Regions from separate parts of the Kitasatospora sp. NPDC089509 genome, predicted to be linked through region 1. Evidence: riboswitches for the same ligand, from Rfam matches in the RefSeq annotation. Region 1 holds a riboswitch; the other holds the start of a gene.
The links. A riboswitch is a leader RNA that binds a small molecule or an ion and turns the genes downstream of it on or off. The one in region 1 is predicted to bind glycine.

Region 1 (4,177 bases):
TGGCGAATCAAGTCGGCTCCATGCCAAAGGTTTTATCGAGTCCCGGGGTTTCGCCGATCAGCGGCCCGGGTATCCGGGCCACGGCCGCTGGGGCTGCTGCCCCCAACCCGGCGCGGGCGGCTGGGTGCCGTACGGGGCGTACCCCGACATCGGCTGACCGGGCCCCGGCTGACCGGGCAGCGACTGCCCCGGGTACGACGGCGAGACCTGCGGGTACGGACCGGACGCCGGCCGCCCCGCCTCCCGGTCGAAGAACGGCCGCGCGTTGGCGCGCATCCACAGCGCCACCGGGTCGTACTCGTCCGCCATCGCCACCGTGGACACCGCGAGCCCCTCCGGGGCCACCGCGATCGCCCGCTGCATCAGCGCCCGCACCGCCTCCACGGCCGGCGGCGAACTCTCGTACAGGTCCAGGCCGATCGCCAGGTACGGCTCCCCCACCGCCGGCCGCACCCAGGCCCGGCGCAGCGCCCGCACCGCGCGCACCTCACCGGCCTGCCGCTCCAGCAGCGCGAAGAACTGCTGGGCGTTCACCTGCGGCTCGCTCAGCTGCAACGGACCGGCCGGCAGCCGGTCCAGGCCCGCCGCGATCCGCCGCAGGTCCGCCCACGGCACCCCGACCCCGCCGCCCGGGGCGTGCGGGTTCAGCCACAGGCCCCAGCGGGTGCGGTACAGCGAAGCGGCGATCTCCGGCCCGGAGATGACCTCGTGGGCCCGCGCCCAGCCCGAGGCCGCCAGCTGCTCGGGCGAGGTCACGGCCGGCGCGTAGCCGTGGCCGCTGATCTCCATGTTCCCGTACTGCGCGTCCGGACTGCCCGGGGTGCCGTGCCAGAGCAGCATCCAGACCCGGCCCTCGGCCAGCGCGTGCAGCAGCCGCTCGTACGCGTCGAAGCGCTCCGGCGCGACCTCGCGCAGCACCTGCTCCAACGCGCCCGGATCCGCTCCCGGGCGCCCGGTCGGAGCCTGGCCCCAGGGCCCCGGCACCCCGCCCGCTCCCGTTCCCGCACTCATGCGCCCACCTCGCCGCGCCTCTTTCCTGAACCCGCCGGCCCGTCAGCCGCCTGCACGCACCCTATGGCGCGGCACCGGCCACCGCCACGGCGACGTGCCTGTGATGGAACCCCGCTCACACCCGCGAGTAGAAGGGCATGACCTGGGTGAGCAGCCACTCGACCACCGGGTCGTCGACGAGGTCGAGCAGTACGAGGTGGACGCCGCCCGGCAGCGGCGCGGTTCCCAACGCCCGCCCGAGCGCCTCGTTCACCGCACCCGGGTCGGCCGGGGCCGCCGGGTCCAGCTGGACGCCCACGAACATCACCGTCGGCTCGCCCTCGACGCTGGCCAGCGCCCGACGTGCGGTCAACACCCCGGGGAGGGCCGACAGTTCCGCCCGGCAGGCGGCCAGGAAGTGCTCTGGATCCTCGCCCGGCACCGGCTCGCGCAGCGCCACCCGGCCGCCGGCCGGCGCCCCGGGCGCGTTCTCGGTGTGCTCCCAGCGGTCGTCCCGCGGGCCGCGGCGCAGCTCGGCCACGCCCTGCGGCGGCACCGGGATGCCCACCGCCGCCTCGGGGTTGACCGCGATCCCCACCCCCAGCGGCAGCCCGCGGGCGAACTCCCAGGCCGGGGCGACCGCGAAGGCCATCCCGGGCGCCTGCTGGAGGAACACCTCCTGCGAGGAGAACACCGGCACGTACGGGGCCCCGGCCAGCTCGACGGTCGGCAGGTCCAGTCCCTGCCCGCCCGGGTCGCCCCCGGCCGGCAGCGGGATCCACACCTGGCTGCGGGCCAGCACCTCGATCACCCGCGGCGTCGCCCCCGGGTCCCCCAGCGCGGCGGTCAGCACCTGCTCCAGCTCGTTCGCCGGCCACGCACCGCCCGTCGGCGCCGCCTCCGGCCCGCCCCACCCCTGCTGCTGCTCCACCGGGTACCCCATGCGCCGCGATCCGCCCTCGTGCAAGGTCGGCCGCCCACTGCTGCGCCGACGCGGAGAAGTTTAGGGCTCGTGTTCGCCTGCCTGTCCGGTCCCGGTGCCCTCCTCCCCTGTATGTGACCGGGTCCCCTCTCCCCTAGTGCGCGCGGACGTGCCATGATGTGCGCGTCCGACGGCATGCGCCGCGGGCCCCCACAACTCCACACCGGCCGCTCGAACCCGCGCGGGAGAGCCCGGAGTGCCCCTCAGGAGGCACAGCCGGCGCCGAAGGAGCAAGTCCTCCCCGGAATCTCTCAGGCCCCCCTACCGCGCGGGTTAGGCACATCTGGAAAGCGGCGCACGGCCCGGTCGTGCGCCCACCCACGGTGCAAGCCGCCGTCCCGTCCCCGATGCTGGAACCAGCTGGTGCTGGTCACAGCCGAGGGCGGACGGCGGTGAAGCTCTCAGGTCCGACGACAGATGGGGAGACCCACGCCGCCGCATGCCCGCGCGCAGGGTCGGCCCCGAACGGGCCCGGTCCGGCGCGTGCACCCCTGAGTGCCCCGACCGAGGAGTTCCTGGCCATGTCGTCCCTCCGCCTGACCGCGCTCGACGCGCTGCACCGCGCCCTCGGCGCGACCATGACCGACTTCGCCGGCTGGGACATGCCGCTGCGTTACGGCAGCGAGCGCGAGGAGCACCTCGCCGTCCGCACCAGGGCCGGTCTGTTCGACCTCTCGCACATGGGCGAGATCACCGTCACCGGCCCGCAGGCCGGCGAGATGCTGGACCACGCGCTGGTCGGCTTCGTCTCCGCGCTCGGCGAGCTGCGCGCCCGCTACACCATGATCTGCGCCGAGGACGGCGGCATCCTGGACGACCTGATCGTCTACCGCCTGCGCGAGGACGCCTTCCTGGTCGTCGCCAACGCCTCCAACGCCCAGCTGGTCCTGGACGAGCTGATCGCCCGCGCCAAGGGCTTCGACGCCGTCGTCACGGACGACCGCGACACCTACGCGCTGATCGCCGTGCAGGGCCCGGAGGCCACCGCGATCCTGACCGAGACCACCGACGCCGACCTGCCCGGTCTGAAGTACTACGCGATCCTCCCGGCCACGGTGGCCGGCCAGGACGTGCTGCTGGCCCGGACGGGCTACACCGGCGAGGACGGCTTCGAGATCTTCTGCGCCCCGGCCGACGCCGAGTCGGTCTGGCAGGCGCTGACGGCGGCCGGCGAGGGCCGCGGCCTGGTCCCGTGCGGCCTGTCCTGCCGCGACACGCTGCGCCTGGAGGCGGGCATGCCGCTGTACGGGCACGAGCTGTCGACCGACCTGACCCCGTTCGACGCCGGCCTGGGCCGGGTCGTCCGTTTCGACAAGACCACCAACGAGGGCGCCTTCGTCGGCCGCAAGGCGCTGGAGCAGGCCGCCGCCGCGGCCGAGACCAACCCGCCGAAGGTGCTGGTCGGCCTGGTCTCCGAGGGCAAGCGGGTGCCGCGCGCCGAGTACACCGTGGTCTCCACCGAGGGTGCCCCGATCGGCCGGATCACCTCCGGCGCGCCGTCCCCGACGCTGGGCAAGCCGATCGCGATGGCCTACGTGGACGCGGCCCACGCCACCCCGGGCGGCACCGTCGCGGTGGACGTGCGCGGCAAGCACGAGCCGGTCCAGGTCGTGGCGCTGCCGTTCTACAAGCGCGCCCGCTGACCCACCGCCGAGGCCGTCCCGGCCCCGCCGTTTTCCCATCGACGCACGTCGGAGCCGTCCGTGCGGCGGCCCGCTGCGTCGTACCCGCTTCCCATCCTGGAGAATGACGCCATGAGCAACCCCCAGCACCTGCAGTACACCAAGGAGCACGAGTGGCTGACGGCCGCCGAGGACGGTGTCTCGACGATCGGCATCACCAAGCACGCCGCCGACGCGCTCGGTGACATCGTCTACGTGCAGCTGCCCGAGGTCGGCGACGCGGTGACCGCCGGTGAGACCTGCGGCGAGCTGGAGTCCACCAAGTCGGTCAGCGACCTGTACTCCCCGGTGACCGGCGAGGTCGTCGAGGTCAACCAGGACGTCCTGGACGACAACGCCCTGGTCAACAGCGCCCCGTTCGAGGGCGGCTGGCTGTTCAAGGTGCGGGTCGAGTCGACCGACGAGCTGCTCAGCGCCGACCAGTACAACGCGCTCACCCACGCCGAGGGCTGAGTCGCCCCAGGGGGCGGTCCGCCGCAGGCCGGGCCGCCCCGCTCCACCGTCCCTCCGCTCTCCTCCCGGG
Region 2 (4,177 bases), on a different contig from region 1:
AGGTTGGTGAAGGCGACGGCCGGGCGGCCCATCATCTTGAGATCGACCAGCGGGTGGGCGACCTTGGTCTCGATGACGCCCCAGACCAGGGCGAGCACGGCGGCGACGGCGAACAGGCCGAGGGTCTTGGTGGAGGTCCAGCCCCAGTGGTTGCCCTGGCTGACCGCGACCAGCAGCGCGGAGAGCCAGGCGGCCAGGGTGACGGCACCGAGCGGGTCGGCGCCGCCCTCCTTGTCGATGACAGGGTCGGACGGCACCCGGAAGGCGACCAGGGCGACCGCGAGCAGGCCGAAGGCCAGGCCCATCCAGAAGATCGACTTGTAGTTCCAGTGCTCCAGCAGCAGGCCGGTGGCGACCAGGCCGAGGCCGGAGCCGACGCCCATCGAGGCGCTGATGGCGGCGACGCCGCCGGTCACCTTCTGCTTGGGCAGCTCGTCACGGACGATGCTGATCGCCAGCGGCATCACGCCACCGCCGGCGCCCTGGAGGACACGGGCGACGATCAGCCAGGTGAAGGAGTGGGTGCTGACCGCCAGGGCCGAACCGGCGACCAGACCGGCCAGCGAGATCAGCAGCATGGGCTTGCGGCCCCGGAGGTCGCCGAAGCGGCCCAGCAGGGGAGTCAGCACGGCCGCGGACAGCAGGTTGGCGGTCATCAGCCAGGTGATGTTGGACCCGGAGACGTCCAGTTCCTTGGCCAGCGACGGCAGGATCGGAACGACCGCGGTCTGCACCACGCTGAACGACAGCATCGCCAGGATGAGGGCCGGCAGGACCCGGGCGTTGCGCTGCTTCTCGGCCGCGGTGGTGGGCTGTGGTGCCTCACTCACGGTTGCTTCCTTCCGTACATAGTGAATGAACTGAAGTAACTTTGCCGGGAGATACTTCAGAGTGTCAAATATCGAGTGGTTAAGATTTGGCAAAGGCGAAGGTTCCGCTTGGCGTACCGCGGGGGTGACGGGTGGTCGGGCACGCGGAGGGCCCCGGACCGGAGTCCGGGGCCCTCGGGAACGCGGGGGTGATCAGGCCAGCGGGCGCAGGGCGGCCGGGCGGGAGCCGTCGGCCACGTGGGTGGTGTGGGCGGTCGGCTCGGCCGGCTCGGCCGGGGCGTCGGCGGCGGGGGTGTCGTCGTGCACCTCGACGTGCTCGCGGCGCAGCTCGTCCCGGACCACCTCCTCCGCGGTGTAGCGCTCGACCACCAGGCGGACCCGCTCGATCGGGGCGAGGTACTTGCGGACCACCGGCCGCTCCTCACGGAGGGTGACCTCCTCGACCGCCTCGGCGATCTCCTTCTCGCTGAGCGAGGCGCGCTCGGCGTCGCTGACCGGCATCCGCTCCACCCGGACCCGCTCGCGGACCACCGGGACGCGGCGCTCGACCTGCTCGCTGGTCACGTACTTGCGCAGCTTCGCGGTGCCCAGGACGTGCCACTCGGTGGTGATGTCCAGGCGCTCCTCGCGGCAGGTGATCTCGATCGGGCCGTTGGGGGCCGAGGCGGCGGCGGTGCCGTTCGGTGCGGGGGCGGCCTCGGTCGGGGCGGGCCGGGGCTTGGTCTCGACGACCGGGGCGGCGGCCTCGGTGATCGCCGGGCCGGCGACCGTCGGCGCGGGGGTGCTGAGGGTCCGCACGGGGGCCTCCGGGGTGGTGTAGGTGCTGGTGTTCGAGCTGGTGGTCGTCGTCATGGTCGGGCCGGTCCCGGGGGAGTGGAGGGCCAGCGGTTTGGCGGCCGCGGCGGCCGAGGTGGTGCCGAAGTCGAGGTCGGGCCGCTCGTCCCGGCCGGTCCGGTCGGCGGACGGGCGGCCGTCCACCGGGGTGTCGAGGCCGTAGTAGCGGTAGAGCTGGAGCTCCTGGGCGGGCGACAGGTGCTGGCCGACGCCGAAGTCCGGCGAGTCCTTGACCAGCGACTTGTCGTACGGCACCCGGAGCTCGTCGCCGGAGAACTCGCTCGTGGTGAGCGGGACGAAGGCGTCCCGGCCGAAGATGCCGGTCCGGACGGCCGCCCACTCCGGCTGCCCGGTGGCGTCGTCCAGGTACACCTCGTCGACCGTGCCGATCTTGTCTCCGTTGCGGTCGACCGCCTTGTGGCCGATGAGGTCCCGGGGGTCGATGTCGGTCTGCACTCTTTCCTCCAAGCGCTGCGGCTGCGGAACTCCCGCAGGAAAGGCGGCCGGAGCACCCGTTCCGTCCGCCACTTCACACCAAAAGGCATGAAACGGACGGGCGCGAGCGGGGTGCGGCCGGACGGGTTCGCGCTGAGCCGTCCGGGGGACGCGCGTAGACCCGAAGTGACCCGACGCACCCGTGATCGGAAGGCCTCCCGCTGGTACCCTGGGCCCCGACCGCCGAGCCCGCTCGGGAGAGTCCTCGGCAGTGAAAACCGCTGGTCGAGGCGCCGAAGGAGCAACTCCTCCCCGGAATCTCTCAGGCATCCGTACCGTGCGGGATAGGTCACTCTGGAAAGCAGGGCAGGACCGTCGGCGCGGGAGCCGACGGCCACCACCCTCACCGACGGTGCAAGCCGACGGTGCGCCACAGCGCGCCGTGCGGGCGAAGCTCTCAGGTCCCGATGACAGAGGGGGAGGCCTTTCGGGTCCGCCCGCCCAGGTCGGTCCGCTGTCCGCAGCGGCGTTGGCCGGCCGGCGAGCGTACCCCAGCCGGTCCGTGACCAGGAGGCCTCGACCACCATGAACGCCCAGCCGAACGCGGGACGCCCCACCGGCGCCTCGACCCTCACCGAGCTTGAGCTGGCCAGCCCCTTCGAGAACCGCCACATCGGCCCCGACGCCGCCGCGCAGGAGAAGATGCTGGCCTCGGTCGGCTACGGCTCGCTGGACGAGCTCGCCGCCACCGCCGTTCCCGAGGCCATCCGCTCCATCACCGCCCTCGACCTGCCCGCCGGTCGCAGCGAGGCGCAGGTCCTCGCCGAGCTGCGCGAGCTCGCCGCCCGCAACCAGGTGCTCCAGCCGATGATCGGCCTGGGCTACTACGGCACCTTCACCCCGCCGGTGATCCTGCGCAACGTCATGGAGAACCCGGCCTGGTACACCGCGTACACCCCGTACCAGCCGGAGATCTCGCAGGGCCGCCTGGAGGCGCTGCTCAACTTCCAGACCCTGGTCTCCGACCTGACCGGTCTGCCGACCTCCGGCTCCTCGCTGCTGGACGAGGGCACCGCGGCCGCCGAGGCGATGGCGCTGGCCCGTCGCGTCACCAAGGTCAAGGGCGGCGTCTTCCTGGTCGACGTCGAGACCCTGCCGCAGACCGTCGCGGTGATCAACACCCGTGCCGTGCCGACCGGTGTCGAGGTGGTCGTCGCCGACCTGTCCGAGGGCATCCCGGCCGAGATCGCCGAGCGCGGCGTGTTCGGCGTGCTGCTGCAGTACCCGGGCGCCACCGGCGTGGTCCGTGACCTCGCCCCGGTGATCGAGCAGGCCCACGGGCTGGGCGCGGTCGTCGCCGTCGCCGCCGACCTGCTGGCGCTGACCCTGCTCAAGTCCCCGGGCTCGCTGGGCGCCGACATCGCCTGCGGCACCTCGCAGCGCTTCGGCGTGCCGATGGGCTTCGGCGGTCCGCACGCCGGCTACCTCTCGGTGCGCGCCGAGTACGCCCGCTCGCTGCCCGGCCGCCTGGTCGGCGTCTCCGTCGACGCCGACGGCAACCGCGCCTACCGCCTGGCGCTGCAGACCCGCGAGCAGCACATCCGCCGCGAGAAGGCCACCAGCAACATCTGCACCGCCCAGGTGCTGCTCGCCGTGATGGCCTCGATGTACGCGGTCTACCACGGCCCGGACGGCCTGGCCGACATCGCCCGCCGCACCCACCGCTACGCCGCCGCCCTCGCCGAGGGCCTGCGGGCCGGCGGCGTGGAGCTGCTGCACGGCGAGTTCTTCGACACCGTCACCGCCGTCGTCCCGGGCCGCGCCGCCGAGATCGCCGCCGCCGCCCGCGCCAACGGCATCAACGTGCACCAGGACGGCGCGGACCGGATCTCGGTCTCCACCGACGAGACCACCACCCGCGAGCACCTGGCGGGCGTCTGGGCCGCGTTCGGCGTCCCCGCGGTCGAGGCCGCCGAGGCCGCCGACGCGCTGCCGGCCGCGCTGCTGCGCGAGGACGAGTACCTGACCCACCCGGTCTTCCACAGCCACCGCTCGGAGACCTCCATGCTGCGCTACCT

Region 2: another riboswitch for glycine. It lies ahead of gcvP (aminomethyl-transferring glycine dehydrogenase); the one in region 1 lies ahead of gcvT (glycine cleavage system aminomethyltransferase GcvT).

The regions. Positions count from the first base shown of each region.
Region 1 covers NZ_JBIVHS010000009.1:298,025-302,201, reverse strand. Annotated here, with positions in the region: gene ACIP4P_RS21350 (enhanced serine sensitivity protein SseB C-terminal domain-containing protein) at 58-918, opposite strand; gene ACIP4P_RS21345 (enhanced serine sensitivity protein SseB C-terminal domain-containing protein) at 1,127-1,933, opposite strand; glycine riboswitch at 2,145-2,249, shown strand; gene gcvT (glycine cleavage system aminomethyltransferase GcvT) at 2,494-3,615, shown strand; gene gcvH (glycine cleavage system protein GcvH) at 3,727-4,107, shown strand.
Region 2 covers NZ_JBIVHS010000025.1:129,790-133,966, reverse strand. Annotated here, with positions in the region: gene ACIP4P_RS36175 (MFS transporter) at 1-830, opposite strand, end outside; gene ACIP4P_RS36170 (PRC and DUF2382 domain-containing protein) at 1,023-2,120, opposite strand; glycine riboswitch at 2,344-2,447, shown strand; gene gcvP (aminomethyl-transferring glycine dehydrogenase) at 2,685-4,177, shown strand, end outside.